Regions from separate parts of the Pseudodesulfovibrio profundus genome, predicted to be linked through region 1. Evidence: riboswitches for the same ligand, from Rfam matches in the RefSeq annotation. Region 1 holds a riboswitch; each other region holds the start of a gene.
The links. Region 1 has a riboswitch for cobalamin ahead of DPRO_RS07940 (TonB-dependent receptor plug domain-containing protein). Riboswitches for the same ligand answer to the same signal wherever they lie in the genome.
Positions count from the first base shown of each region.

Region 1 (10,095 bases):
CTTCCAACAGAAGGTCGCGCAGGCTCCAGCCGGAGCAATAGCCTGCCAGACCGAAGGAAAGATCGTGGATGTGGAAGTAGCCGTGATTATGGGCCATTCGCACTTCCTCCGGATACTTTTCCAGCATGTATCGAGCTTGGACTGATCCAGCCATATGCAGGATCAATCCCTGATAGGAGTGAACCATGTTGGAGTTTTCGCTGACGCGCCAGTCGATGTTATCGAGGTAGCTTTCAGTTATTCCTGAGATGTCCAGATAGGCATCGTTTTGAGATCTCAGTTCCCTGCGTTTCTCGCGGTAGATGATGTAGCGTTCTGCGACTTTGTACAACCGGGCCTCCATGAGAACCTGTTGCACCGTGTCTTGGACTTGTTCCTGCTCAGGGACATCGATGTCTGCGAGCTTCTTCTCAACTTTTCCGGCCAGGCGGTCAGCTAAAAGCGGGTCCTTGATGCCGCTGCCTTTGAGGGCTTTGAAAATGGCGTTACCAATACGTTTGGTTGACCACGTTTCGATGCATCCATCACGTTTTTGAATTTGAATAGGCATAAGAATCTCTTGCAAACAGCAGAGTGCGGATGGTTTCCAGTGCAGGCCAATGGCCTGAAGCTGAAACTGTTTGCTCGGTTGCCAATAGTGAACTCAGCAGCAGAACCACTGAAAACCTGGCAACAGTTGGAGAGTGAGTCCGTTCATGTCCGTGTGCAATCTCCGCGGATCGCATTCGGCAAGAAACGCTTCAGGTAGGTCTTCTGGCTTTCCTCGTCTGCTCCGCCTTCCCGCCTTGCGGCAGTGGCTAGTTGGAGTCAGAACTTCAAGTGAGGATTACAGCGGCGGGACCGCTCCGGATTCGCACCGGATTCCCTGTTATGGCCTTGGCGGCCACCTGAAGGACATCGTGATGAATAAAAACTATCGCAAGGCAGTGGATAGGGCAAGGGGGAATGCTAATTGAGTTCAAACCGAAAGGGGATGGTTATCCGGCTCGATATCGGACGGCCTTGGTGGAGGGCTGGGCGAAATTTCCAATGCTTCAAGGCGGTACATGCGCACTTGTCGAAAATACCTTCGGGCGACGATTTAATAATAATTGGGTCCGCTACAGATCCGTCGATGTTGACGATGCAAGAAATAACGACTTTACCGGTAATACTGCGCTGTCGGGCGCGACGTGGATACTCTGGGCGTACTTGATGGATCGCCACGGGAATTGTATTCGTTTTACCTATCCCGTCTCTTTTATGTCCATGACCAAATCCTCCTTGTCCGTGAGGTATCCCATTGGGATCACTCTCAGTGAGGCCTCTTTCTGCGGTCATGCTGTTTCCATTATCTGTCCATTTTTGAAGGGCATCGGTTTGGCTGATTGTTGATCCTGCATGCAAAGAAATATTGTCCGGAGACTTTCTTTTGGATTGATTGGATTCTCCAGTGTTTTGTTTTGAGGCTTTTTCTTTGAGTGCACTATGTTTGTTGCGCGGTTTTGGAGAAGTTATGAGCCCTTTGCTTGTCTTTTCGGCATTGGCAATCCCTGTCCCTCCCATTCCGGAAGTGCCTAGAAGCGTTACCTCATAGGTACTCCATGTCGTTGAGCGAACTTCGGCTTTTGTGGATGAAAAACCGATAAAGGCACCAAGTGACAGGTGGAGTATGATCGACGAAAACAAGAAGTACTTCAGCATAGTAGAGTCAAATGGCTTGACAGTCAGTTGAATTATTGAATAAGTGTTCTGCTTTGTTGGGCTCTAATACATTCATATGTTCGAGTCCATGGTTAACTATAGTTACCTTTCGGGTCCCTGCTCAGCAGGGATAATTGGGAAGTTCGGTGAGAAACCGACGCTGGCCCGCAACCGTGAGAGGGGACGAAAACCGCATAATGCCACTGGGGATATCCTGGGAAGGCGCGGTGAGTAGGTCGATCCTCGAGCCGGGAGACCAGCCCTTAAGGTGGATTTTGTAGGCTTCGAGGCAAAGCCTGGGATCACGATCCGCCGTGCACGCTGTGCTGGCTGGTGCTCTATTCCCTATTTCCCCCCTCGAAGCCTCCTGTAACGCTACAACAGGAGGTTTTATTATGAGTGTCGTAGCTCTGCTGCTGGCATTTTGTTTATTCATCCCAACTGCCTGGGCCGCCGAGTCCAGAGTTGATCCATCTTCGGGAGTTCTTCCCGAAGTGGTGGTCACTGCAACCTCTGTTCCTACCCCGAGCAAAGAGGTTCCGGTTCATGTCCAGATTGTCACATCGGAAGAAATCAAAAACACTGACGCCAAGGATGTTTCAGACGTTCTGGCAAAGTTTGTTCCCGGACACTTTCACAAGTATGGGGCAGATTACTCTTCTGTGGGGCTTCGTGGATTTAGAAGTAACAGTATGGCCGGTACGGATCTAAAGAGTAAAACATTGATCCTTATAGACGGCATGCGAGCTGGAACTGGGCGTGTCAGCGTGCTTCCGGTGGATAATGTGGATCGTATCGAAATCGTTCGTGGACCGGGGTCTGTAATCTATGGTGGCTCTGCCATGGGTGGTGTTATCAACATCATCACACGTAGAGGCAAAGGAGATGTGTCCGGTAACATCGGTGCCGAGGCTGGCTCCTTCGGTCAATATAGGGTGAAGGCGAACGCCTCCGGTGCAACAGAGAATGACACCGGCTACTCTGTTGCCGGACATGGAGAACGACAAGGGAGCTATGTTACGGGAGGTGGAGAAGAGATTGAAAACTCCCAAATGACCGACAGAGGGCTTTCCGCCAGCCTAACGTATAGGAAAGATGCAGCGAATGACCTTCATATGGCTGGTATTTATAATCATAGTGACAAAGGTTCGCCTGGCTCCGGTCGGTATCCTAGTGCAACCGACAATAGCAAAAGCACATACAAGCGTATGGCCTTTGACTGGACCACTGATCGAGGAGATGCCCCTCTAGGTTGGTATGCTAAAGGGTATGCCGTCAAACATGCGTATGTCTGGAATGATCATGCAACGGAGATCGATACTACTACCGGTGGGCTTCGAACCGGGGCGGACTTAGAGACGGGTAGCTTTGGCAACCTGTTGTTGGGTGTAGAGTACGACAGGATCAAGGAGGAACAGCGTAAGAGCGTTTGGGGACCTAATACTGAGTATAATAATTATGCTCTATTGGCTGAGCAACGCATCACTGCTGGTGATTTTCTCTTTTATCTTGGCGGTCGTTTTGACGACTACAACATGAAAATGAAAGAAACCCCCTCCATTACGGTTGCAGAAGGTAGCCGTAAGTTCACCAATCTGAGTTGGCGAGGTGGTGCGGTCTATGATGCCGCAGAGTGGTTGAGCTTTCGCACTGCAGTGGGTACCGGATTTCGTGCTCCGTCTGCTGAAGAGTTGGCAGGATCGTATACCACGAGTTGGGGTGCTACCTATTCAGGTAATCCAAACCTTAAGGCAGAAACTGCCACCACTGCAGAAATAGGGACCGATTTCTATTTGGGGGATATGACAGCAGGAGCAACGCTGTTTCATACACAGAGCAAGAACTCTATTGTTACCACAGGTAGCTTTCCCAATTATACCTATGAAAATATCAAGGGCATCAACCTGACGGCGTTTGAGGGGTATCTTCGTTCGTCGCATGATGTGACATACAATAAGACCAAGATAGTTTTTCAGCCATACCTGAATGGAATCTATTATCTTGATCGTAAGAACATGGATGATGCACTGACCAATGCCAGAGGAACCAACACTCCGCTGTACATATCTGAGATGAGTCTCACAGCTGGACTAACAACCCACATTGGTAAACAATTAACCCATGACCTGAATATGGTTTATGTTGGTGATCAGAAAATTCAGAGTTTTAAAACGACACCGTCAACTTACAAAACGATGTCCGGGTATACGGTGTTTGGTACTCGTCTGACATTTAAACCAGGAGCCAACATCAGCACATATATTGATGTGCAAAATTTGTTGAATAAGAAATACGATTGCGTAGATGATTATACCATGCCCGGCAGAAGTATGAAGCTGGGTGTTAATTACGACTTCTAACTATTCCGCGCCCGTTTACCGGGCGCGGTTTTTATTATTATGAACCTTAATCCGTGAACAGCATCAATGTTTACAACATTAGCATAGCATTGACAACTTTTCTTTCCCCTGGATTTCTGGTATGTTGCGAAAGACAACATCGGCTGAGAATATTTCACCCGAGAGGTGCGCAGCATGGCCAAAATGTCCTTGAAACTTACCGATGAACCGTTGGTGGGGCACGCCGGCCTTATTTCCATCGGCGAGATGCTCAGGATCGCGGCGATCGATGAAACATGCCTGCACAGAGAATCCATGGCCAAGCCCATCAAGGAACGCGACATCTTGCGCACCATGTGCGGGCTGCTCACGCTCGGCAGGACCGACTTCGACCATATCCGGCCCTTTCGCAAAGATGAGTTTTTCGCCCGGTCCCTGGGGTTGCGGCAAGTCCCCTCCGAGGCCTCGCTCAGGCAGCGTTTTCAGCAAATGAGCGAGGACCGGCGTTTGCTCGACGCCCTGCCGGGCTGCTCCCTGCGGCTGTGGAAGAAACTCGACTTCAAACCCCGCATCATCGAACGCGACAATCGCAAATGGGTTCGGGTCGACGTGGACCCCACCATCCTGGACTGCTCGGACGCCCCCAAGCGCGAAGGCGTCGCTTTCGCGCACAACAACGTCCTGGGGTATCAGCTTGTGTGCGGATTCCTCGAGGGCGGCTTCATGCTCGCCTCGCAGCTGCGCACCGGAAGCGCACACGCCCTTTGCGAAGGCGGCGTCGACTTTCTCAAGGAAGTCCAGAAGCGGGCGAAAAAGCTCACCGAAACCAGACTCCTCAACGTCCTCGACTGCGCCTTTGATAGCGCCGAGGCCATCGGTCTGTACCGGCGCGACCCGGAAGCCGACTTCATCATCAAGCACAACCTGCGCAGGGAAAGCGTCACCGGCTGGCTTGAGACGGCCAAGGCCCATGGCGTCGTCCATTCTCCGCGCCCAGGCAAGACCGTCTGGCGCGGCAGCATCACGCGCGAGGTCAAAGATGTGGGGCCGGTGCGATTGGTCTTCGAAGTGACCGAGCGAACCGAAAAGCATGGGCAGCTTTTGTTGTCGCCTGAAATCACAGTCTTTTCCGTATGGACAAACCTCGACCTCCCGGAAAAAGACGTCTTGAGACTCTACCGCGACCGTGGGACCTGCGAGCAGTATTTTGCTGAACTCAAGAGCGAGCTTGATCTGGAGCGCCCGCCGTCCGGCAAGTTCACTGCGAACGAATTGTTCTATCAGGTCGGCATGTTGGCCTATAACATGCTGCGAATGATGGGAGATTGGCTTCTCCGCGCCGATGGTCTGGGACTGAAAAAGGCGAACCGCAGACGGCTTCGCACGGTAATGCGCGGAGTCATGCACATGTGCGGGCGAATGGTGAAGCACGCACGGCGACAATGGCTGAACGTCGTTGGCGGCAGAGGCTGGGGCGAAGCGCTGATGGCCATGCACGCGCGCCTCTGCTCGGTTTGAGACGAAAGGATTCGAGACAACCAGATAAGGACAGGAGAAGTGCGCCCAATAACGCTCAAAATCCGGGTCCATGGGCTCGAAAACTTCTCCTGAGAGAAGAGAGCACGAGGGGTGGGATGATCTAAGTCCTACTTTCGGCATTACGGGTCTCAAAACTGTCTCTCAGGATGAGGTCGGAGCACTGTTCTTGTCCATCTTCACGGATTCAGGGTATTATATTAAGTTGTTGTTTTCGTTGAAGTACAATGCGCTTGTCTTCCATTGCCCCTCTGAGGTCCGGTACGCCAATCCATTTATCTGACGACGCTCCTCGCCGATGCGTAAGTCCAAGTGGTACTCGCGGTAGTATGTTCCACTATTATCTTTGTATGTCATAGTTGGGGTCACGGTGACAGCAAGGTCGCCCGTATCGGCCTGCCATTCCTTGGATGTTCTGCGCAGGGAATTCTCCAAGGCATCTTCAATTACAGGGGTGAAGCTGGCCGGGATGTAGCCAACCATGCCATATGGTATGGCCTGTTCACCGCGATCCAGCAGCATACCGCTTCCTAAGCCTACAAAAAGTAACACGATGGCAGCAGCCACCTGTAGCATTCTGGGAAATCCTACCTTTTGTTGATAGCGGGTCGGAGCATTGATTGTTTCCAACAGCCGCTCAGGGATATCTTCTGCCAGCACGGCATTCATTTCGGCTTTGAGCCAGGCGGTGCTTCGAGAGGCTTCAAGCACATAGGCTTGCGCATCTATACTCCGCTCAATCAGCGAGTCTATTTCAGCCATCCCGACACTATCGAGTTCACCGTCCAGATATGCCTGTAATTCCATTCTATTGTATTCGTGAGTCATTGTTACTCCTCTCGAACTTCTTGTTCGTTACGTTCTCCCTCGGCCCTTGAAAAGAGTACCTTTCCAAGTTGTATCCTTCCCCGTCCAACCCGGCTGGCCACTGTCCCAGATGGAACTTCCAAAATTTTGGCCGCCTCGGAATAGGAGTATCCCTCTATGCATACCAGCATGACAGCTGAGATTTGGTCATCAGGCAACGTTTTTAATGCTCGTTTGATGTCTATATTTTCATCTGGACTGCCTGTACTTCCGTCTACGATGGAATCCGAACTGTCTTTGTCTCCGACCAAGGAGAGGTGTTCGAAGCGGACTTTTTTCTTGCGCAGACAGTCAATCCATCGGGTTTGAATGATCCGGAACATCCAACTGTCAAAGCGCGTGCCTTTGCGGACCTGGTCCAGCCGTTCAAGGGCGCGCTCACACGCATCTTGAACCAGGTCGTCCGCAATGACTGGATCTTTAGTCAGCCCCCTAGCAAAACGACGAAGTCGGGGAAGGAGGGCTACCAGCTCTTGCCGTAGCACCTCCTTCTCCATTTTATCCAAGTTAAGTCGTTTGAAGCTCAGTATCTTCATAGTGCACTGCTATTTGTCTTTTAGCTATTGTGTCTCTTCCTGATTCTCGATGTCACCCTGCTGCTCCATTTCCTGGCTCTGGGTTCTGGCCTGCTGTTGGTCCCGTGTCTGCACAGTGTCGCCCCAGTGACCAACCAAACTAGCTTCTTCTTCAGGATCGATAGAGGTCAGATCTTGGACGCTGCCCGCCTTGACACCGCCAGTAGTGCTTCCACCCTGACTTGCCTTTGTGGAACCTCCATTCTGAGATCCTCCACCACCGTGGCTTGCGTCGGGGCCATTACTGCCGTCAGGACCGCCACCATTGCCACCGCCGCCGCCATTGCCGCCGCCACCGCCTCCGCCGCCGCCATTGCCGCCGCCACCGCCTCCATTGCCGCCGCCACCGCCACCGCCATTGCCGCCGCCACCGCCTCCGCCGCCGCCACCGCCACCGCCATTGCCAGCAAAGGCTACGGATGCGGAGAACGTTTGGGTATCAGGGCTAAATCCGTATGGCATGGATACCATTGCAAGCATCATTATGCCCGACAACAATATTGCCAAAGCGCGTTGGAGCATTCCGTTGGAACTAGTTTCTGTGATTTGTGTGATCTGCAACATGTCAATCTCCTTTGGTCGGTGTATTGGTGTGTCTTCACTCTGACAACGTTTGAGGAGGTCGTTTTTATCCGGCCAGGATTGTTTTTTCACAGAAAAGCAGATTTGGCTGTAGTCAAATTTGCTTGGCGCGTCTCATTTTTCCAAAAGATCTTACTCTTTATGATATTTATGGTGAGCAATAAATGAGTTCGACCAACGGGTAGGCTCGGCAACACCTTTTGTATAGAGGTAATGTGATGTCCACGCTTCCTTACGATTTGAGACCTCTGCGCATCCCCTTTTCGCGTCCGTGCCTTGCGCTCCGCACCCAATTTGATGTTCTGACCGCACCCCAGCTTGGGCTCATTCCCGGCCTTTTCCTGCCATTTCTGGCCGAAATGCCGGATTTTGGACGCACCTCTCCCTTCAGGCTCGCGCCAGTCGAACAGCTTTTTTCAAATTGAACGCCATGGCGAGGATGTGGAACTCTCCCTCCACCTTCTCACGACCCACGTATCGGGACCGAAAGAATGCGTAGCCACGTTTGAGTGTGCCGAAGGCCCGCTCGACTATTTGCCGAATGCTGCTGATGTCACGGTTGCGGGTCTTTTCGAAGTCTGTCAGCCTGCCGCCACGAGGCGTCTTGTCCATGGTTCCGTCCTCCAAATCGCGATCAAACAGAATGTCCCGGTTCTTCCCGCTGCAATAGCCCTTGTCCGCATAAACCCGTGCGCCGGGATCAAGGCCGACGCCATTCACGAGCCGCTCGAATTCGCCCGTGTCCGAATGGTTCGCGGGAGTGATGTGACCACAGAGCAGAAACCCGTCTCGACTGTCCGTCGCGGCATGGAGCTTGTAGCCGTAATAGGCCCGATTTCTCTTGCGGAGCCAGGCCGCCTCCTCGTCATCCGAATAGCTGACCCGGCAGTCCACCGGCCCATCCTGTTCTTCGGCGTCCTCGGAACGGTCCTCAGGCATCACGTCGATAACCTTGCGCGGCCGCCGCTGCGACTCGACTACCGAGGCGTCCACCACGGCTCCCTCACGGACAAGAAGCCCTTGTCCTTCAAGCTGGCGGTTAAGCATGTCGAGCAAGGAGTCCAGCACCTTCAGGCGGATCAAACCGTTACGGAAACGGCATATGGTGGTCTCGTCCGGCACGTCGTCCTCGATGGAAAAACCGGTAAATCTGACAAAGGAGAGCCGGTCGAGCAGCGCCTGCTCCACGCCCGGATCACTCAGGTTGTACCAACGCTGCAAGAGCAGAATCTTGAACATCGCCAGAGGCGGATAGGCGGGATTGCCCACGGCGTTGGCCTTGCGCCTGATCTTCTTGCACAGAAAGGCGTTGATGGGCTGCCAGTCGATGAGTTCGTTGATCTCATCCAGAAATGTGGTCTTGGTTCTGCGGTGCCCCAGGAAGTAATCACCCAACCGAGGTCCTTTCTGCCGAATAGCCATGCCTTCCTCCTTTGGATGGAGAAATAATAGCATAATAAATCAAATAGTTAAAGAGTAAAAGTGTGGGATTTGCCGTGCAGAGGTCTCCATGAAGGAGATGAAGGCAGGGGCAGACTTGTCGATGTCACCAAAGGTGCAGAACATGCCTTCAACAGCACCCTTGGCGATGTCGATGATCTGCGGATGGTAAACGGCGTCCTGTCCCATGAGGGCTGCATCGATGCCGAGGCGCTTGGCCTGAATGACCATCAGAGCGCCGGTGGAGGAGTTCTGCAGGGAGATGTAGAAGATGTCGGGGTTGGCGGTCTTGACCTTGGTCAGGATGGCGGAGAAGTCCTTGTCGCCCTGGTTGATGTGGTCGTGACCGAGAACATTCATGCCTGCTTCCTTGGCAGCAGCGGCCACGCCGTCAGCGATGCCCTGGGAGTAGGTGGTCTTGTCATCAACGATGTAGATGGACTTGTAGCCCTGGACTTCGGTCATGAAGCGGACAGCGGCCGGAGCCTGATGGTCGTCACGTCCGCAAGTGCGGAACATGTTTTTCAGGCCTCGGCTGGTGACATCCGGGTGGGTGGATGCCGGGGTCAGCATGAAAATATCTTCTTCCGCCAGCGTTTCCGAGGAAGGGATGGTGGAGGAGGAGCAGTAGGCACCGATAACGGCCAGAACCTCTTCGTTGATCAGCTTGTTGGCGGATGCAACAGCCTGACGCGGGTCACAAACGGTGTCGCCGGGAGTCAGAGTGATGTCGTCAAAGCCCGGAACGCCGCCTTCGGCTTTCATGACCTCGATGGCAACACGGACGCCGTTGGCAATGTCGTTGCCGTCAGCAGCGTACGGACCGGTCAGGGGACCCATGGAACCCAGTTTCAGGGTACCGGCAAATGCGGTTGTTGCGGCCAGCACCATGATGCAGGCCATGAAAAGAATGCGTTTCATACTCTCTCCCTTTCGTTTCGGTTCAGCCAGTTCTCTCTTCTACTGGCCCAAATATGCCTCAATCACGTCGGGGTTGTTCTGAATTTCTTCAGGCAATCCCTTGGCGATCATTACACCGTGGTCAAGAACGACGATGCGGTTGCAGATACCCA
Region 1 covers NZ_LT907975.1:1,647,728-1,657,822, reverse strand. The annotation lists gene DPRO_RS07950 (ribonucleoside triphosphate reductase) at 1-550, opposite strand, end outside; cobalamin riboswitch at 727-906, opposite strand; gene DPRO_RS07945 (energy transducer TonB) at 949-1,683, opposite strand; cobalamin riboswitch at 1,778-1,962, shown strand; gene DPRO_RS07940 (TonB-dependent receptor plug domain-containing protein) at 2,079-4,043, shown strand; gene DPRO_RS07935 (IS1380 family transposase) at 4,218-5,540, shown strand; gene DPRO_RS07930 (hypothetical protein) at 5,754-6,386, opposite strand; gene DPRO_RS07925 (RNA polymerase sigma factor) at 6,389-6,961, opposite strand; gene DPRO_RS20305 (hypothetical protein) at 6,986-7,564, opposite strand; gene DPRO_RS07915 (IS5 family transposase) at 7,970-9,037, opposite strand; partial or broken gene DPRO_RS07910 (branched-chain amino acid ABC transporter substrate-binding protein) at 9,092-9,943, opposite strand; gene DPRO_RS07905 (ABC transporter ATP-binding protein) at 9,983-10,095, opposite strand, start outside.

Region 2 (10,095 bases), 1.7 Mb from region 1:
GCCGAACATCGGAATGTATATTTCGTCCGGAACCACCTCAGCGATTTCCGGTGCTGTCCCATTGTGCTCATTGCTGAGAATGATTGCTGTCGGCTTGGTGAAATCAAAATCCATGACTGGCCGTGCGTCCGCGGAAAAACCGGTTCTCAACACCTGGCAACCATCACTGCGGAGCTGGCTAACCATGGCCTCTGCATCAATGTGGCGCGTTCTTCTCACCCACTTTTTTGCAGATGCCGAGCTTTTCTTGCCAAGGTCAGGCCATTTGGATGTTGTGTAGTAGAGATGGACGTCGGAAACCCCGAAAGCATCACAACTGCGTAAGACAGCGGAAACATTGTGCGGGTCCCAGATATTATCCATAACCATGGTCAATGATTTCTGGCGTTTGGCTAAAACCGCATCGATTCGCCGTTTACGCCTTTCGGTGATTGGTCTCGACATGAACGACTTGGTACTCTTTCCGAAAGTTTTGATCAAGTGGCATCGTGTATGTCTGAGCGGGGTCCTAAGACAACCGTCAAGAGAGATTCATATCAATAGTTGCAGAATTTTAGCTTATTATCATTGAATAAGAAATGAACTAGATGTAACAATTTGATTGATTTTAATGTATAGAAACAGAGACAGAAAAACGGAAAGCTATATTTTAGATCAGCATATTGACAAAATTTTCAATTACATAGGAAAAGATCACGTGAACATCACTGCATGGACATGGAGTTATAAATGAGAGCACTCATTGTCGAAGACGAATTCCTGAGTCGAAAAGTGCTGAAATCGTTCCTCATGGCACTATTTGACGTGGACATTGTTGTTAATGGACGTGAAGCGGTGGAGGCATTCAAGCTGGCCCACACCGAAAACAAACCATACTCACTTATTCTCATGGACATCATGATGCCAGAAGTGGATGGCATTGAAGCGCTCAACCGGATACGAACCATGGAAGAGCAGGAAAGCCTCAGCCCCAAGGCCAAAGTGATCATGACAACAGCGCTGGATGATCCGCAGACCGTGCTAAAATCATTCTATGACGGGGAAGCATCCGCTTACATCGTCAAGCCTGTGGCCAAAGATAAATTGTATATGGAATTGAAAAAGCTCGGTTTGCTCAACAATTAGGACAGGATTGGGAATATGACCGACGATCCCATGATCGAAGAATTCTTTTCCGAGGTCAATGACAAGTACTACCCTCAAGTGATGGAAGGGTTGGAGATGCTCGAATCCGCAGACGTTGGCGAAGGCATTGAGATTCTCTCACGCCCTTTGCACACGATCAAAGGGGTTACCGGGTTCATGGCCGGATTTGAACCTGCATCTCACTTCACCCATCAGATCGAGGATTTTCTCAAAAAGGTCCAATCGGGGGATGTGGACCCAACCAGCGAAAATCTGACGCTGCTCTCTCGTGGCGTCAACATGATCTTCCAGGTTCTGGAACAGTTGCGTGATGACGAAGTGGATGAAGAGGAACAGCAGGAAGTCCTGGCATTGATAGCCGAAGCTTCGGCCTCGGGTCAGGAAGATGGGTTTGTGGCAGGGGCCGGAGTGGCAGTGGAGACCCGGGATGAGGTCACTATTCTCAGGGTGAAAGATCCTCGTGTTCATATTGATGCTCATTACAAGCCCATCATGGGCGCAATCATGGGAGTGGAACCCGGAGACAAAATACTCCTTGATCTCTCGGAGGTACTGACCTTCGGATCAACTGCGTGGGGCGCAATTGCCAGCATGGGAACGACATTTCAAATCGCGGCATGCGGCTTGTCACCTGACGCAAAATCCACTCTCTATACTTGGAAATTTGATTCGACAATCGCCATCTATCCTGATGAAGAAACTTATTTTACGACGCAATAATTCGGGGAACATACATGCAGGACAGCATCATCCAATGCATCGAAGAGATTGAGAAACAAATTCTCGAAGTATCAGCAACCGGCCAGAATGCCGGTGACGCTGTGGATGCGCTCGGACTGTCCAACATGAAACTGTCAAGCGCCAGTGTCATTGCCATATTGGACATGCTGACCGACGGCATCACGCCGGTCAACGACGATATCATCACAGCCATGCTCGGCGTCTGCGAAGCCCAGAAGCGATTTTTATTCGCTCTTGGCGGCAACATGGAAGCCGGTGCCACCTCAATGGGCATCGTCGATTCCAAGCCCGTAGCAGATGAATCCTTCCTTGAAGAAAATGAAGAGGAAGCAGCCAAGGCATTCGAGGAAAAACCGGAAGAAGTATCACCTGCCGAAGCGGATGCAGCACCGGAAGCCGAACCACAGGAAGCAAAAACAAAAGCCAAAGCGGAAAAGCCCTCGAGCCAGCAGGCCATTTCATCGATACGTGTTCCGACCGACAGCCTCGATCGCGTCATCGAACTGGTAGGAAAGCTCATGGTCACCTACGCTGTCATTGCACAGGGTGGCACGACCAACCTCAATCAGGTGGCATCTTCGCTGCGTGAACTCGACAATGTCATCAGCCAGCTTCAGAAGGAAGTTGATGCCATCCGGCTTGTTCCGCTCAAGCAGATTTTCATGCCCATGCATCGCCTGGTCAAATCCCTTAGCCAGAAGATCGGCAAGAAGCTTGACTTCACGGTCAAGGGAGATGAACTCCCCCTCGACAAGACCATTGTCGAAAGCCTCAACGAACCACTGGTTCACCTGCTGCGCAATGCAGTCGACCACGGTTTGGAGACACCGGAAGAGCGTAAGGAAACCAGCAAGCCCGAAGTCGGCAATGTCACTCTCGCCGCATGGCGCAAGGGCGACAACGCATACATTCAGGTCAAGGATGACGGTCGCGGGCTTGATCCCGACCGCATTCTGAACAAGGCGATTGAGAAGGGGCTGGCCGATCCATCGGAAGAGTACGAAAAGAACGAAATTCTTCAATTCGTCCTCCAGTCAGGCTTTTCAACGGCAGAAAAAATTACCGACGTTTCCGGTCGCGGTGTCGGCATGGATGCGGTCGTCAACGCCATTCGTGTCACTCTTGATGGTGATGTGACCATCGAAAGCGACCTGGGCCACGGCGCATCGTTCACCATATCCATCCCCCTCGACCGCTCGGCCAACGAAGGCATTGTCGACGCCCTGGTCTGCAAGGTCGGCGGAGAGGTCTACATCGTTCCCAGTCGTGACGTCATGGAAATCTACATGCCTCGCCACAACGAGGTCGTCGAACTGCCGGATGGTCGCGAAACTGTTGACGTTCGAGGCGAAGTCCACTCCCTGCTCAGACTTGGCGATCTTCTCGGCATAACACCCGAAGTGGACGACATTGAAATGGCGCAGGCCATCGTCGTTCGAGTGGGAGAATACAAGGCTGCCATTCTGGTTGATGAAGTGCTTCGCCAGCAGCAGGTCGTTATCACCGGCTTCACCGTTCCGGTAGAAGAGATTTTCCATGTCCCCATTCTGGGCTACGGAATGATGGGTGAATCCGATGCACTGGTCATCGACACTGAAGAGATGCTCCAGAATTTTCAGGATCGCATCAACACCTCCAGTTAGACGACCTTGACAGAGACTGGACGACCAGCCTATTAGCTCAGCTTCAGGTGTCCTGACGGACTTGATAGGGAATCCCGTGTAAATCGGGAGCGGACCCGCCGCCGTGACGCTCTGCCGAACTGTTTTCATTATGCCACTGACCACCGGTCGGGAAGGCGAAAACAGGAGGAGCCAGCCGGAAGACCTGCCTGAAAACGATATTGGTTTGCCTCGGTGGTACGTGGGCTTGCCGCCACAGGTATACGAAGGGAAAAAACGGTTCCCCTTCCTCAGAATATGGTGAGGGAGGGGAATATTTTTTTGCCCTGTAAACAGCCCTCCTTTTGGAGGAACCATGACCCTATTGACCCGCCGTACACTTGTACCGGCGCTCCTTATCTTTTTCTGCCTTGTGACCACCTTGCCAGCAAAGGCCGGGCATCACGTAAGCGAACCCGCCAAAAAAGCGATTGTTTTGGCGGCCTTTGGCACATCGTATCCAAAGACGCTTGAATCCATCCTCAACATTCGGAACAAAGTTGCTGCGGAGTTTCCCGACATTCACATCCGCCTCGCTTTTACGTCCGATATCATCCGTGGCATCTGGCAAAAGCGCCAGTCCAATGAGCAGTGGCTCAAAGAGAATCCTTCCATTCCTGAAGATATCCTTTACGTCAAAAGCCCCTTGGCCACTCTGGGGCTCCTGCAGGATGCAGGGTACAAGGATATCGCAGTTCAACCACTGCATATCTTCGCCGGTGAAGAATTTGCCGATCTCAAGGCTGTCATGGTGGGGCTTCGTTCCATCAAGACGGTAAAAGCCAAATGGCAGCCCTTCACCTCCCTGCGTCTTGGACGCCCTGCCCTCGGTATGCCGGGAGACAAATATCCGTATATGGATGACATACGGACCGCGGTTGATGCCCTGGCCCACGATGTCGAGGATGCCAAAGCAAACAATGCGGCGCTCGTTTACATGGGGCATGGCAACGACTTTTACTCAACAGGCATTTATGCAGAATTCCAGCGTGAGATGCAGGCAGTCCATGGGTATCCAGTATTTGTCGGATGCGTGGAAGGATTTCCAAACTTCAACGACCTGCTGGCCGCGCTGAAAGCCTCGGGCAAGAAGAATGTTCTCATGAAACCTTTCATGGTTGTAGCCGGTGATCACGCCTCCAACGACATGGCTGGTGATGAGGATGATTCCTGGAAGGTCATGCTGACCAAAGCCGGATTCAACGTGAAGACCGAACTTCGTGGGCTTGGCTCTGTGGATGCATTCGCACAAATGTATGTGGATCATCTCAAGGACGCTCTCTCGCAAACGCACATGCTGCCGTAATACCAACATGCCTGCCGTCCTTCACAGCTCATCCCGCGCCACTCTGGTCATCACCTCGCTTGCAGCAGCACTTTTGCTTACTGCAATCGTGGCAACTGGTATGGGATTCATCGCCATCAGCGCAACGGATGTTGTCGCTTCCATCTGGCATGGCCTGCTGGGGACGGCAGGCTCGGTTGACCCCTTGCATCAAAGCATCGTCATCGACGTAAGGCTGCCGCGCATACTCACATCCATTTTCGTGGGCTTCGGTCTTGCCATGGCTGGCACTGTCTTTCAGGGACTGCTGCTCAATCCTCTGGCTGACCCATTTACCCTCGGTGTTTCATCAGGAGCGGCCTTCGGAGCGGCCCTGTCGTTGCTGCTGGGCTTATCGTTTCTGGGACCGACCACCCTGTGCGTCATGGCTTTTATCGGTGCAACAGCCACACTGTTCGCGGTCATTGCCATGTCAGGCCGTGACAGTGAGTTGGCTCCTGCCAACCTCATCCTTTCCGGCGTCATCGTTTCCGCGATCCTTTCGGCTGCCATAAGCTTCATCAAATACCTGGCCGATGAACGGGTGGCCGCCATTGTGTTCTGGCTCATGGGCAGTTTCAGTTCCCGAACATGGTTCGACGCCAGCCTAACCGGCATCGCCGCCCTCTGTGCTTTTCTCATCTGTCTGTATTATGCGCGTGATCTCAACCTCATGAGCCTTGGCAGTCGGACAGCGGCAAGCCTTGGGGTCGAGACTCCCCGCATTCGGTTAACCCTGCTGCTCACCGCCTCACTGGTCAGCGCCATCTGTGTTGCCATATCCGGTGTTATCGGCTTTGTCGGACTCATCATCCCCCACCTCATGCGATTCATCATCGGCCCGGACAACCGCTTCCTCCTGCCCGCATCAGGCTTGGGTGGAGCATTACTCCTGATCAGTGCAGACACCTTGACCCGAGCCATTCTGCCCCATGAAGTCCCCATCGGTGTCCTGACCGCCCTGATCGGCGGCCCGGTCTTCTGCTGGCTCTTCACCAAAACACGTCGTGCAGGCAACCATGCGTAGTGTCGAAGTAGGCATCGAATCCGTAGCATTCGGATACAGGAACCAGCAGGTTCTGCATGGGCTGGACATCACGTTTGATGCAGGTCAACTTCACGCTGTCATAGGACCGAACGGATGCGGTAAGACAACGCTGCTCAATACGATTTCCGGCAACTTGCAGCCATCCGGCGGCAACATTTCCATTGGAGGCAAAGACCTTCACTCACTCCCCATTCCAGAGCGAGCCAAACAGATTTCCGTCGTTCCACAGGAATCTTCCTTCACCTTTCCATTCACGGTTTTTGATGCCGTGCTCATGGGGCGTCATCCGTATATCCCACGATTCAACAATCCCACCGAAGAGGATTTGAGCGCTGTTCATGCCGCCCTGGATTGTATGGACCTCAGTCACCTGACACACCGCACACTTGATCAGCTCTCCGGCGGGGAACGGCAACGAACCGTTTTTGCGCGGGCACTGGCACAGGACACCCCTGTACTGTTGCTAGATGAGCCCACATCAAGTATGGACATCCGGCACGCCTTGAAAGCCATGCGTGTGCTCAAAAGACTGGCACGCGATAAAGGACGCACGGTCATCACCGTGTTGCACGATCTCAGCATGGCCGCACGATACTGCGACCGCATAGCCGTCATGGCAAACGGGCTTCTGCACAGCCAGGGGACACCGCGCCAGACATTGACTCCGGCTACCATTCAGGAAGTCTTCGGAGTCAAAGCGCATATTGCCGAGCACGGTCCTTCCGACAGCCTTACCGTCACATATGAATCAGGGGAATAATCTTGAAACGCTTTTTACTCGTATACTTTCTGCTATTTCTATTCTGTAATCCGGCCCATGCGGAAAAGATCACTGACGATGCCGGTCAGTCATTCTTTTTCAAGGCCCCCTACACACGAATCATTTCCTTATATGCCGCCCACACGGAAAACCTGTACACCCTCGGACTTGATGATGAAATCATCGGTGTCGGCAATAACGACAACTATCCACCTCAAGTGGGGGAAAAGGAACGCTTTAACACCCGCGACGGCGTGGAGCGTTTTGTTGCAGCCGATCCCGATGTGATCCTTATTCGTCCCATGCAGTACCGCGCCTACCCGGCGCTGTGGAATGCCCTTTCACGCCGCGGCATACAGGTCGTCGCACTGCAACCCAACACAGTCGACGAAATGTACGACTACTGGCGTACGCTTGGTCGATTGACCGGCAAGGAACTGCAAGCCGAACGCATGATCGGGGATTTCAAGGAAGGTCTTGAAGTCGCCCTGATCAAGCTGGAACAGATTCCCGGCACCGTCAGGCCAAAAGTCTTTTTTGAATCAATTCATAGGAAATATGCCACATTCAGCCCCGGTTCCATGCCAATTTTCGTCGTGGAAATGGCAGGTGGCGTGAATATAGCCAGCGATGCCAAGCCTCGGCACGGAACCAACATTGCAAACTATGGATTAGAGCGGATGCTTCACAAATCCGCAAAGATAGACATCTATCTGGCCCAGTACGGAACCATGAACCGGGTTGAGGTAAAGGACATAACCAACGGCCCGGCAGCCTCTCGAATCAAGGCGGTTCGCGATCGCAATGTCTTTCTCGTGGACGAGCACCTCGTGTCTCGCCCGACCATGCGACTGCTCACGGGAATTGAAACCGTGCACAGGTTACTTCACCCGGTGAACAACCATTAATACGTAATAAGTCAAAACAGTTAATCAGTCACTTCAAGGAATTATCATGACACGCCAAGGAACATTATACGGCATCGGGGTCGGCCCGGGCGACCCGGAACTTCTCACCCTCAAAGCAGTCCGTGCATTGGGCGAAGTTGATGTCATATTCGCTGCATCGTCGACTAAAAACGATTATTCCACGGCGTATGGTATTGCCAAGCCCCACCTGAAGCCCGGAGTGGAAGTCATCAACCTTGGCTTCCCAATGACAAAAGACCAGGACGAACTGGAAGCTGCATGGGATAAAAATGCACAGATCGTTTCGGAGGTTCTGAAACGCGGCGATAACGCGGCCTTCATCACCTTGGGCGATCCGCTGACTTACTCCACCTACGGCTATCTCCAGAGAACCATGCTGAAAATGGACCCGTCCATTAAGCTGGAAGCGATTCCCGGGATCACCTCGTTCCATGCCGCTGCAGCCAAAATAGGGCTGGTCCTTGCCGAGTCCAAGGAATCCCTGCTGATTACATCAGGGGTGACAGACGACGAATCTTTGGAAAGACAGCTTGACGTGGCCGATAATGCCGTTATCCTGAAGGCCTACAAAAATTTTGAAGCAATACGCGGAACGCTGGAGAAAATGCGCCTCAACGACAAGACCGTACTCGTATCACGGTTGGGGATGGATGGAGAATCCATTCTCATGGACATAAAGGATGCCCCGAAGACACCGCATTATTTCTCTCTCGCGCTCGTGAAAAAGAATAATACCATATGAAGACAGCCATACTCCTCGCCGCATTCGGTTCTCGCCACGAGCGAGCCAAAGCTTCTCTGAATCACATCACGGAAGAAGTACGCCAAAAGTATCCGGATACGCCGGTGCGCGTCGCATACACATCGAGTATCATACGCGGCCACATGAAAAAGGCGGGCGAAGAGGTGGACTCTGTTCCCATAGCTCTCGACAAGCTTCTTGCCGAGGGCTTCACTCATGTGGTCATCCAGTCTCTGCACCTCGTCCCCGGCATGGAGTTCCACGACCTGCTTGGCATAGCCAACGATTACATGCTGGAAGATAACGGATTCAACCGAGTGGAAATCGGCTTCCCCCTGGTGGCTGGAGAAACAGGCCTTGAACATGTGGCCGAGACCATCCTCTCCATTGCCAAAGAAGGCAAAGGCGACAATGACGCGGTCCTGTTCATGGGGCATGGCACACGCCATGACGGCGCTGTCTACTATGCGGAACTTCACCGAGCATTTCAGGAACGCGACAAGACCGTCCATATGGGCGTGATGGAGCACATTGAAGAAGCCGGTATCGATGTCATTCTCGCCCGCTTCAAAGAAGATGGCGTCAAGAAAGCCTACCTGCTCCCCTTCCTGTTCGGAGCCGGATGGCATGTGGCCCGCGACATGGTCGGCGACAGAGAAAGCAGTTGGAAATCCCGACTGGAACAAGAGGGCATCGAATGCGAGGCCGTGCTCAAAGGCGCAGGAGAGTATCAGCGCCTCGTCAACATATGGCTCAAACATCTTGATGATGCCATGCGACGCCTGACTCGCTGCTAATCGTTAGCATGATCAAAGATTGATTACCGCAACAGGTGCGGGGTCAAGCCCGCGACAGCAGTTCACACCCTGCGCCGTATTTGTTCGACGGTCCAGCTAATCATTGGCGGGCCGGGAAAAGCCCGTTTACAGGTCTCTGACCATGGGCTACTCTTCGCGCAACCATGGAGCGAATCGTGAGCATACGTATCAAAACACATGACGGGACACTGCTGGCCCTGGAACCTCGCGAAGGGGACACCCTGGCCAAAACCATCGTTATGAGCAGGTTATGGCATGGCGTGGCTCTTTGCTCCGGCCTTGGGAAATGCGGATTGTGCAAGGTCCGCTTCACTGAAAACCCGCCTGAGCCGGTTCTGGAAGAAAAAAAGAAGCTCGGCGAAGAAGCTCTGGTTCAGGGATGGCGACTCTCCTGCCTTCACCCCTCCGAGTCGTGCGACATCGAACTTCCCGCTCCAACACGCAGTCAACGAGCCATTCGAGCCACCTCCACGACTACCGGAGACTTTTCCCTTGCCATTGATCTTGGCACGACATCCATACACTGGTCCGTTCTGATAGGAAATGAGTCAGTCGCCACCGGCCACGAACTCAACCCGCAAATGGGACTTGGCAGCGAAATAATGTCCCGACTGGCTGTTGCTGCAAACGCTGAAGGCCGATTCATCCTTCGAGCGCTCATTCTTGATCGTCTGACAGAGCTGGTCCGGCTTGCCAGTCACAACATGCAGGGCAAGTGCGTGTCCATGGCCGTGTCCGGCAACTCCGCCATGACATACGTTCTGCTGGGCAAAAAACCGGACGACCTTGCCAGCGCCCCCTACACGCTTTCCTATTTCGGCGGTGAAGAAAAAAAGCTCGGGGCTGATCTTCCCCCAGCTTACATAGCGCCACTGTTGGCACCATTCATTGGTGCTGATCTCAGCGCCGGGCTGACTGCCATCGAG
Region 2 covers NZ_LT907975.1:4,074,868-4,084,962, reverse strand. The annotation lists gene DPRO_RS19125 (TrmH family RNA methyltransferase) at 1-444, opposite strand, end outside; gene DPRO_RS19120 (response regulator) at 730-1,125, shown strand; gene DPRO_RS19115 (Hpt domain-containing protein) at 1,141-1,866, shown strand; gene DPRO_RS19110 (chemotaxis protein CheA) at 1,881-3,530, shown strand; cobalamin riboswitch at 3,559-3,736, shown strand; gene DPRO_RS19105 (sirohydrochlorin cobaltochelatase) at 3,865-4,854, shown strand; gene DPRO_RS19100 (FecCD family ABC transporter permease) at 4,862-5,899, shown strand; gene DPRO_RS19095 (ABC transporter ATP-binding protein) at 5,892-6,680, shown strand; gene DPRO_RS19090 (ABC transporter substrate-binding protein) at 6,683-7,588, shown strand; gene cobI (precorrin-2 C(20)-methyltransferase) at 7,635-8,351, shown strand; gene DPRO_RS19080 (sirohydrochlorin cobaltochelatase) at 8,348-9,148, shown strand; gene DPRO_RS19075 (ASKHA domain-containing protein) at 9,325-10,095, shown strand, end outside.
Region 2: it holds a riboswitch for cobalamin, as region 1 does, so the genes downstream of both, DPRO_RS19105 (sirohydrochlorin cobaltochelatase) here and DPRO_RS07940 (TonB-dependent receptor plug domain-containing protein) in region 1, are expected to answer to the same signal.

Region 3 (10,095 bases), 650 kb from region 1:
ATGCACGGGATGACAAAGGCCAGTAGAAAGACAAGTGAGGATGCTCCGAAAGCACTCCACCTCCACACACCCGAAAGTTTGATCCGATCCGCCTGACTGGATCGCCCCGCCTCGGTGTAACGCATACGGGTACGCAACCGCTGTTCCACAACCAATGCCGTCAATACGAAAATAGCGAGTACGGAAGAAATCTGGGCAGCACTTTCCAACGAAAAAAGACCAAACCATGCCTTGTAAATAGCGGTGGTGAAGGTGTCATAGTTGAAGATGGAAACAGCACCGAAATCAGCAAGAGACTCCATACAAACTAGCACCAGCCCTGCGGCAACAAATGGTCGAGCCATGGGCAGAGCCACTTTGAAAAACGCTCTTGAAGGTTTCATCCCTAACGTACGAGCTGCTTCCATGGCAGTCCTTCCCTGAGTCATAAAAGCACTACGGGCCATCAGGTATACATAGGGATAAAAGGCCAGTGAGAGGATGGAGGCCACCCCGAAACCGTTACGGATGTCAATGAATCCAATAGAAGGGAAAGCGGCCCGGAGTGCGGTCTGCACAGGCCCGGAGAAATCAAACAGACCAAGATACACAAAGGCGAAAACATATGGTGGAATGGCAAACGGCAACACCAATGCCCATGCAAAAAACTTGCGCCCCGGATAGTCACACGCTCCGGTGAGCCACCCCAACCCCACCCCCATGACGGCTGTCAATGGGACAATGCAGGCAAGTAGGAGCGCAGTATTGGAAACCAGTGTACCGAGTACATTTTCGACAAGGTGCTTCCACACTTCCTGTTGGGGGACCAACAGATGCCCGACGATCACAAGCAACGGAACTGCGGCTGCCAAAGCAAGCAATACAGCTCCGAAGAACCAGCCAGGCGACTGGAAGTGGAAAAGACGCCGCCGGGAAAGAAATCCTCCCTCCCCAGCGGCACGTGCTTTCAAGGTATGTGGCATGACCTACTTGTAGCCTGCACGATCCATCAGCTTGATGGCAGCAGCCTGATATTCGCCGTATTTGGCAACATTCATTGGGTTACCCTTGAACTCACCCCAGGAGGCGACCAAGGGATCGGCCTTGACGGATTCGTTAGCCGGAAACTCCTGATTCAAAGAAGCGAACTTACCTTGCGCTTCGGCAGAGGAAAGCCACTCAAGAAGCTTGACGGCTTCAACCTTGTTCTTGGCATGCGTGGTAACACCTGCGCCGGAAACATTCATATGGACGCCAGTAGTAGCCTGGTTGGGCCAGTAGATAGCCAATGGCAGGTCAGGGTTCTTTTTGATCAGACGACCAAAATAGTATGTGTTGACGATGGTAACGTCACCGACACCGGCAACAACGGCTTCGATGGCCTTTGTATCACTGGCGAACGGGGCCACCGGCATGTTGGCAACCCAGGACTTGACGATCTTCTCGGTTTCGGGCTCACCCTTTTCTGCGATCAGGGAAGCGACCAGAGATTGGTTATAAACCTTCTTGGAGGTGCGAAGAAGGAGTCGTCCTTTCCATTCGTCATCACCAAGAGCTTCGTATGTGGATAGTTCAGAAGGCTTCACCTTGTTCGTGTTGTAAACGATAGTACGAGCACGGACAGACAACCCTACCCAACGATTCTTCGGATCGCGCAGGTGAGCGGGGATATTGTTGTTCAAAGCCGTGGAATCCAACGACTGGAGAACGCCCTCTTCTGCGGCGTGCCAGAGATTACCAGCATCAACGGTAATGAAAAGATCAGCGGGTGTGTTTTCGCCTTCAGCCTTGATGCGCTCAAGCAAAGCCCCTGCCTTACCGGTTATGTACTTGACCTCAACACCGGTTTTGGCAGTGTATGCCTCAAACAGAGGCTTGATAAGGTGTTCTTTCCGAGCAGAGTAAACAACGACCTCGCTGGCAAATGCGGACACGGTCCAGGCTGCAACCAATAGTGCAGTCAGAGAAAGGGTAATAAGTTTTTTCACGATATGCTCCTTGCGGTTTGCTTGAAAATGATAACGAATTTCAGTCGCAACTAAATCGAAGCAAAGACCATGTCAACAAATTTCTGACTATTTTGGTCGGATTTATAAAAGCCACTTATGAGTAAATCATAATTACTAAACCAATCCTCATTAGCCATTTCTTAGGCCCGTTTCCGTTTTAATGATTATGATTTAACGCTTATTATTTAAGCACTTATTGAGCTATATCCCATCTTCGTTGCACTGGCGTCATATTTTATACCCTCTGAATCCGAGTCTTAAAAATCAAGGGTTTATAGCCATTGCCATAAACCCTTTTTGCTTTGATCTAACAACGTATTAAATTAACTGTTTTTTCTCAGACTTCGCGTTAGGAACCGATCTAATTGATTGGTAAATTCCTGTTTTTCTTTCGGCCCAAGGGGAGGCGGACCGCCTGTTGCCACTCCTCCGCTTCGCAATTCTTCCATCAGATTGCGCATTCGCAGCAGTCCTTTGACGTTTTCTTCCGTATATAGCTCCCCGCGAGGATTCAGGCCAACAGCACCCTTTTCCACGATGGCGTCTGCCAGAGGGATATCGGCTGTAACCACAAGATCGCCCGGTTCGACCAGTCGTGCGATTTCATTATCGGCTTCATTAAAGCCCGACGACACCTGGAGGGTCTTGATGAGCGGAGAGGACGGCACGGACAGCGAAATGTTGGCCACCAGCGTAAGCCCAACTTCGCATCGAACCGCAGCTTTGAACAAAACTTCCTTTATGACGTTGGGACACGCGTCGGCATCAACCCATATCTGCATTGGTACTTCCTACATTTACATTTTGTTTTGAACAGACACCGCACTCTATACACATTTCGCAAACAATAAAAACCATGAGCACTTTCCCTCAAAGTCAAACTAAGTTCAACTTATCGAGCACTTACACGACAACACCATCTAAAAACCACAAATCCCCTTGCGTACAAACGATGCATCAGATAGTTACACTTTCATCACGATGTCCTTCAGGTGGCTGGGAAGCCACAATAGGGAATCCGGTGCGAATCCGGAGCGGTCCCGCCGCTGTTATCTCCATAGAAATCTGATCCACGACGTCACTGCCACATGCGGGAAGACGGATCAGACGGGGAAAGCCAGAAGACCTGCCTGAAGCGTTTCTAGCCGAATCCGGTTCGCGGAAACCGTATACGGACTTGAAAGAACGTACCCATAACCCATTGCCGAGATTTCGCGGTCCTGCCGTGCGGTCAATTACGGTAATTGCGCAAGCAGTCCACTGCAGCCGACGTTAGTCGTGTCTGCAGCTTTTCCGCGCTTCCTGCTTGCTAAAGAGTATTATATGCCGAGCAAAATCCTGAAACGTGACGGTTGTATCGAAACATGGTCCACCAAAAGAATTGGTGACGCCATATTCAAAGCCCTGAAAGGCAGCGGAATCAAAGATCCGATTCTGGCCGAACGCCTGGCTGGAAAAGTTGCCCAAAAACTGGAGAATCAGGAGATTCCCGAGCAGGAGCTTGTTCAGGACACTGTCCAACAGGTGCTGATGGAAGCCCGCTTGTACAAAGTGGCTGAACGCTTCATTATATACCGTGAAAAAAGACGTGAACTCCGTTCGCAAAACGATGCATTTCTCGACATTTCCGGTGTGACGGAGAGCTACCTCGAAAACGTCGACTGGCGAGTGAGTGAAAACTCCAACATGGTACACTCCTACCAGGGACTGATCCTGCACATGGCCGGAGCCGTTCAGGCACGCTACATGCTGGAAAAATACCCGGAAGAAGTGCGGATGGCCCATACCCACGGCTATTTCCACATCCACGATCTCTCTTTCGGCCTTGCTGGATACTGCTCCGGTTGGAGCCTGCGCGACCTTCTTCTGGAAGGATTCAACCTGCGCGACCGTTGTTCTTCTACGCCCGCAAAGCACTTTGATTCCGCTTGCGGTCAGATCGTCAACTTTCTCGGCACGCTGCAAAACGAATGGGCCGGAGCACAGGCGTTCAACAACGTTGACACCTACCTCGCTCCGTTCGTCCGCAATGACGGCCTGACATACAATGATGTCAAGCAACAGGTTCAGAAACTGCTCCACAATCTCAATGCAACTTCCCGTTGGGGCGGCCAAAGCCCGTTCACCAACTTCACTTTTGACTTTGTGCCGCCTGCGCACATTGCCAAGGAAGCCGTCATTATCGGTGGTCAGTTGCAGGATTCGACCTATGGTGAGTACGCTGAAGAAATGGCCATGATCAACCGGGCATTCCTCGAAGTGATGCTCGAAGGCGATGCCGACGGCCGCATCTTCTCCTTCCCCATCCCGACGTACAACGTCACCAACGATTTCCCCTGGGAATCCGAGGAAGGCAAGCTGCTCCTTCAGATGACCGCCAAATACGGCGCACCCTACTTCCAGAACTTCATCAATTCCGACCTGAACCCGGAAGATGTGCGCTCAATGTGCTGCCGCCTCCAGATGGACCTTCGGGAAATCCGCAAGAAGACCGGCGGCCTGTTCGGTGCTGGCGACCTCACCGGATCAGTCGGCGTTGTCACCCTGAACCTGCCCAAGCTCGCTTACCTTGCGCACAATGAAGAGGACTTCATTGATCTGGTGACAGAATATGCCCGTCTTGCCAGCGAATCCCTGGAATTCAAGCGTAAAGTCGTTCAGCAGAACCTGGATGCAGGCATGTTCCCGTTCTCCAAGCGCTACCTGAAAAACGGCTTCAAAGGTCACTTCTCGACCATTGGCCTGATTGGTGGACATGAAGCGTGCATGAACCTGCTTGGCAAAGGCGTGGATTCCCCTTCAGGCTCCAGACTCATGCAGCGCACCCTGAATCAGCTCCGCCGACTGGTGGTTGAATTTCAGGAAGAAACCGGCAACCTGTACAACCTGGAAGCAACTCCGGGTGAGGGTACCTGCTATCGCCTCGCCAAGATTGATAAGGAGCTCTACTCCGACATCTACACCTCTGGCGGCGAAACCCCGTACTACACCAACTCCACCCTGTTGCCGGTTGGCGTCAGCTCCGATGTCTTCTTTGCCCTTGAGCATCAGAACGACTTGCAAACCCTGTATAATGGAGGCACAGTCTTCCACACCTTCCTGGGCGAAGCCGCACCGGATGAAGAGAGCGTGAAGAACTTCCTGCTCAAAGCCATGAGCAAGACCAAGATTCCGTACATCTCGGTAACGCCTACCTTCTCGGTCTGCCAGGATCACGGGTATATCTACGGCGAACACTTTGATTGCCCGACCTGTGACAAGGAAACCGAGGTGTACACCCGCGTGGTCGGCTACTATCGCCCCGTGGGACGCTGGAACAAAGGCAAGCAGGAAGAATACAAGGAACGCATCGAATACTCGCAGGACACATTCTGCACAACAGCATAACAACGCAACACAATGATTCTTGATGCCAACCAGCTTGCCTCAATCAGGCAGCACAATGACGAAGAACTTCGTCGGGGTAGCCGTGCCACGCACGGCTACCCCGCCCATACAGTGCAAAATCTTCTGCACACCGTCGAAGCCTTGAAAAAGGAAAAGCGCAAATGGAAGAAACTCGCACAAACCCGGGGCAAGGCATTAGACAAGATTCAGGCCATTGCAGGCGAAGCCAAGCCGCAGGAAGACTAACTCTCCTCTCTCCTTATCGCTCACTCCTCGCAGCAAGTCATAAAAAAAAGTGAGTCACATTGAGCTGTTGCTCAACATGACCCACTGCATCAATCATCGTTTTCTACGGCTACACCAGCCGCCAGCCTCTCACCAGCCTTACAGTATGTCCGCCTTGCATGAAGCGGTTTCGTTCATGTTATCGAACTCGCTGTGAACCAGTGTGGACATGGTGATGTCGTTCCAGATATCGCGGATAGTCTGCTTCAGCCGCTGCTGACGAGCAATGTAATGGGTGTGAAGCAGTTCATGGGACTTCTCCGAATAGGGACGCCCAAGATAGTCGTCATATAACTTCTGCACCATTGGGTTGTTATGTGATTGACGGTAGTTGGACTGCTTGTCGATTTCGTACAGCGTTTCGCGACGCTTGAGAGCGTGCGGCAGATAGGCTTTCTTCGAACGAAGATGTCCACCACCATCCACACAACCGCCGGGGCATGCCATCACTTCGATGAAATCGAAATCGGATCGACCGGCAAGCACATCCTCGACAACAGCGCGAACGCCTTTCAAGCCGTGGCACAAAGCAAGCTTCACCTCGCCTATGTCACCGCCCAGATCAACGACAGCCGAACGCACACCCTCAAAGCCGCGCAAGGCGGTGACTTCGATGCCCTCAAGCTCTTCACCGTTGACCGCGTAGTACATGGTGCGTACCGCAGCTTCCATGACGCCGCCCGTGGTCGCAAAGATGGCTCCGGCCCCGGAATACCCACCCATATACGGGTTATCAAAGGTCGACGGCTCAAGAGATTTGAGATCAATACCTTCTCTCCGAAGCAGTCGGGCAAACTCCCTGATGGTCAGCACAACATCGACATCGCGAACGCCATCTTTCTTATACATGGCACGTCCAGCCTCGTCCTTTTTGGCGATACAGGGCATGATCGAAACCACGCGCACTTTGGCTGGGTCAATATCCATTTTCTCAGGAAGATATGTCTTGGCAATGGAGCCGAAACACTGCTGTGGGGATCGAGTTGAAGACAGATGCGGCAAAATCTCGGGGTAATGCTTCTCCGCGAAATTGATCCATGCGGGGCAACAGGAAGTGAAGAGTTGACGCTTTCCTTCTCCGTACGCCTTGAGCAGTTCTGTCCCCTCTTCCATGATCACTATGTCGGCAGCAAAGTTTGTATCGAGAACGATATCCGCTCCAAGCGCCCTGATAGCCGAAATGACCTGGCCCTCGACGTTGGTACCGGCAGGCAAACCGAATTCCTCACCAAAGCCGACACGAATGGCGGGGGCGAACTGGAAGACCGTGACCACATCAGGATCATACAGATAATCGACGACGGTTTCGGTCTCATCCTTTTCTCCAAGTGCACCGGTCGGACAAACAAGCACACACTGGCCGCAACTCACGCACTCACTGGAGCCCTGAGTCAAGCCGGTCCGCACTCCCACACCGGCATTCTTACCGCGACCAGCCATGACCAGGGCATCAACTCCCTGTCCTTCACGACAAATCTTAACGCAACGATAGCACCGGATACATTTCCCCATATCACGGGCAAAACCCGGCGCTGTGCTGTCCACTTCTCGCTTGGCATTGGCAGGATCATAATATCTCGAATGCTGCAACCCGACGAACTGGGCCACATCCTGTACCTCACAACTGCCGTGACGAATACACGTGGCGCATTCCTGATCATGGTCAGCAAGAAGGAGTTCAACCTGAAGGCGCTGCATCTCCCGCACCCGACGAGTACGTGTCAGGATCTCCATCCCCTCAAGGATCGGCGTATTGCAGGCCGTTACAATGCGGGGTTCTTCCTGCCCTTCACATCGTATCTCCACAAGACAGACACGGCAGGTCCCCGGCGTGTGATCAATGTCAGCCAGTTCACATAACGTAGGTATGTAGTGACCACTACGACGCGCAGCCTCAAGGATGGTTTCATTTTCTTTCAGATCAATTTTGTCACTATTTATAAATGCATGCATGCTCATCTCTCTTAGCTATGATTAGGCGCAGCCTTCGGGAATAGGGTACTCGGTGACCAAGGCATAGAGTCGGTAGCACCGCAGGCAACGCCCCGCCTCGTGGTAGGCTTCTTCGGGAGTGATGGTTTGTTCAACCTCATGAAACAGGTCTTTGCGTGTCTCGGGGTCCATTTCCTGAATGGGTACACGGTACAAGTGCTTTACTGGCGTGCCGAGCCACTCGTCATTCATGGTCTTGTACTTGTTTATGATCTTACGCATGCGACTTCTCGGGAAGAAACGGGTTCTGCCGAGTTGCAGGTAGTCATCAATGGACCGGGATGCCTTGAGACCATGAGCCATGGCATGAATCAATGTCGAGGGCCCCAGCCTACAGTCGCCACCGGCAAAGACACCGGGACGCGAGGTGGCAAGGTTGGAATCATCGGCATCCACCCTTCCCCACTGATCCAGAGAGACGCCATCCTGTGGCGTGAGACAATCTTCTGCAACGCGTTGTCCGATTGCCGGAACCACGGTTGTCGCAGCAAGGAACCGCTCGGAACCGGGACAAGGTTCCACTCCCTTGCGGCCGCGCCCGTCCGGTTCGGTCTGGCGCATTTCCACCAGCTCAACGCCGGTCACCTTGCCATCCTCGGAGAGAATTTTTGTCGGATTGGTAAGGAAGTGGAACTCAACCCCTTCCTTTTCTGCAGCTTCGATCTCTTCATGATCCGCAGGCATGTCTTCCTTTGTCCGCCGATAAACAAGATGAACCGAATCAGCTCCCATGCGAAGGGCGGATCGGGCACAGTCCATGGCGACATTTCCGCCACCGACAACGACCACATCCCCACTCAACTCCATGGGGTTGCCCTTCTCGACATGACCATGAACACGCAACAGGAAGTCGATGCCAGGCTCATACCCTTCAAGGGACGCATCCTCACCTTCCACATTCATCAGGCGACCTTCGGCACATCCCAGTGCAAGAAAAACGGATTTGTATCCCTGCTTGAACAGTCCATCGACATCGATATCTTTTCCAAGCCTTTTATTGAAAAAGAAACGGCCACCAAGCCGTTCAATGATATCGGTTTCAGACTTGAGGACATCCTTGGGAAGTCGATAGCTGGGAATGCCGCATGAGGCCATGCCGCCCGCTTCGCTTGCAGATTCAAACACATCCACCGAGTAGCCCTTCAAAAGCAAGTGATAGGCACAGCTGATCCCGGCCGGACCGGCTCCAACAACGGCAATCTTCAAATCATCGGGGTGACGTTTTGAGATGAGGTCTTTGGAAAAAAGTTCGCTGTGCAGCCCTTCTTCATGGTCGGCGACGTATCGCTTCAGCACCTTGATCCCCACAGGTTCATCAACCATGGACCGCTGACAGGCCATCTCGCAAAAACGTACGCAGACTCTGCCGCATGTGGCCGCCATCGGGTACTTTTGAAGAATAACCCCCAGCGAATGCGATGGCTTGCCATCCTTAATATAGTCGATGTAACGCGGCACATTGATCTTGGCCGGACACGCCTCAATGCAGGGCGAGGTCACATAGGTCATCGTATGCTTGGCAGGAAGCAGATATTTATTTTGTTCGAACTGGTCACGAAAATGAGCCAGAGCCGAGATAAGGGCATTGGTGCATGTCTGCCCGAGCCCGCACAAAGACGTTTCATGCACGTGACGCGCAAGCATCTCGATTTCATCAAGTACGTCACCGATCGAGCCGTACTGGTCATCCTCATCACGAAGCGCTGCCAGTCTGTCCCGAATCAGCTCCGTACCCATTCGACATGGAGTACATTTCCCGCAGGACTCTTCCGCAGCCTTATCCATATATAACCAGAATGCGTCCAATAGGCTGGCATTCGGTTCAAAGACAAAGAAACCGCGATCACCGACAAAGGTGGTAATCGGATTTCCATGATTGAATTCATCGAACTCGGCAATCTCAGGATTCTCTTCTATCTCGAAGAGGTTTTTCCCCCTGTTGTCTGTAACCGTTCCCCCCCATACGCCATACATGACACGTGCCATTGATATCCTCCGTAAAGATGTCCCTCAAATTATGTTGATGAGAGGACATACATGAGGAAACGCAAGAATGGAAGGCCGTTCAATGATTCAAGTCACTCCCTTCGCCATTAAATCAAATAATGTCGTGGGACTACACTGTAAAAAAAAACGACAACCGACTTGCCTTCCTACACGGCGATATTACTTTGAGTAAACGAAACCCAGGCTGGAAACTCGAAAAAGGGAAATGACGTCCCTTGATGCTTGGGAAACCATTCGCAACTCGACCCTTAAAAATTCAGGAAGCCCCGATTCACCTATGTTAGCGAGGATAAACACATTTTACTCGAAAACCCTAGACAATACGCTAATCATGACTTAAAATCAAACCTAGGTCTCATTTTTTATGGAGGAGTACACGTGAATCGCGAGGTTGAATCACACAGTATTAGAATGACCATAAAGAGCTCTTAATGCT
Region 3 covers NZ_LT907975.1:1,000,525-1,010,619, forward strand. The annotation lists gene DPRO_RS04925 (ABC transporter permease) at 1-962, opposite strand, end outside; gene DPRO_RS04930 (extracellular solute-binding protein) at 966-1,967, opposite strand; gene DPRO_RS04935 (YaiI/YqxD family protein) at 2,312-2,770, opposite strand; cobalamin riboswitch at 2,962-3,136, shown strand; gene DPRO_RS04940 (ribonucleoside triphosphate reductase) at 3,312-5,375, shown strand; gene DPRO_RS04945 (hypothetical protein) at 5,388-5,621, shown strand; gene DPRO_RS04950 ([FeFe] hydrogenase, group A) at 5,760-7,613, opposite strand; gene DPRO_RS04955 (FAD-dependent oxidoreductase) at 7,635-9,638, opposite strand.
Region 3: it holds a riboswitch for cobalamin, as region 1 does, so the genes downstream of both, DPRO_RS04940 (ribonucleoside triphosphate reductase) here and DPRO_RS07940 (TonB-dependent receptor plug domain-containing protein) in region 1, are expected to answer to the same signal.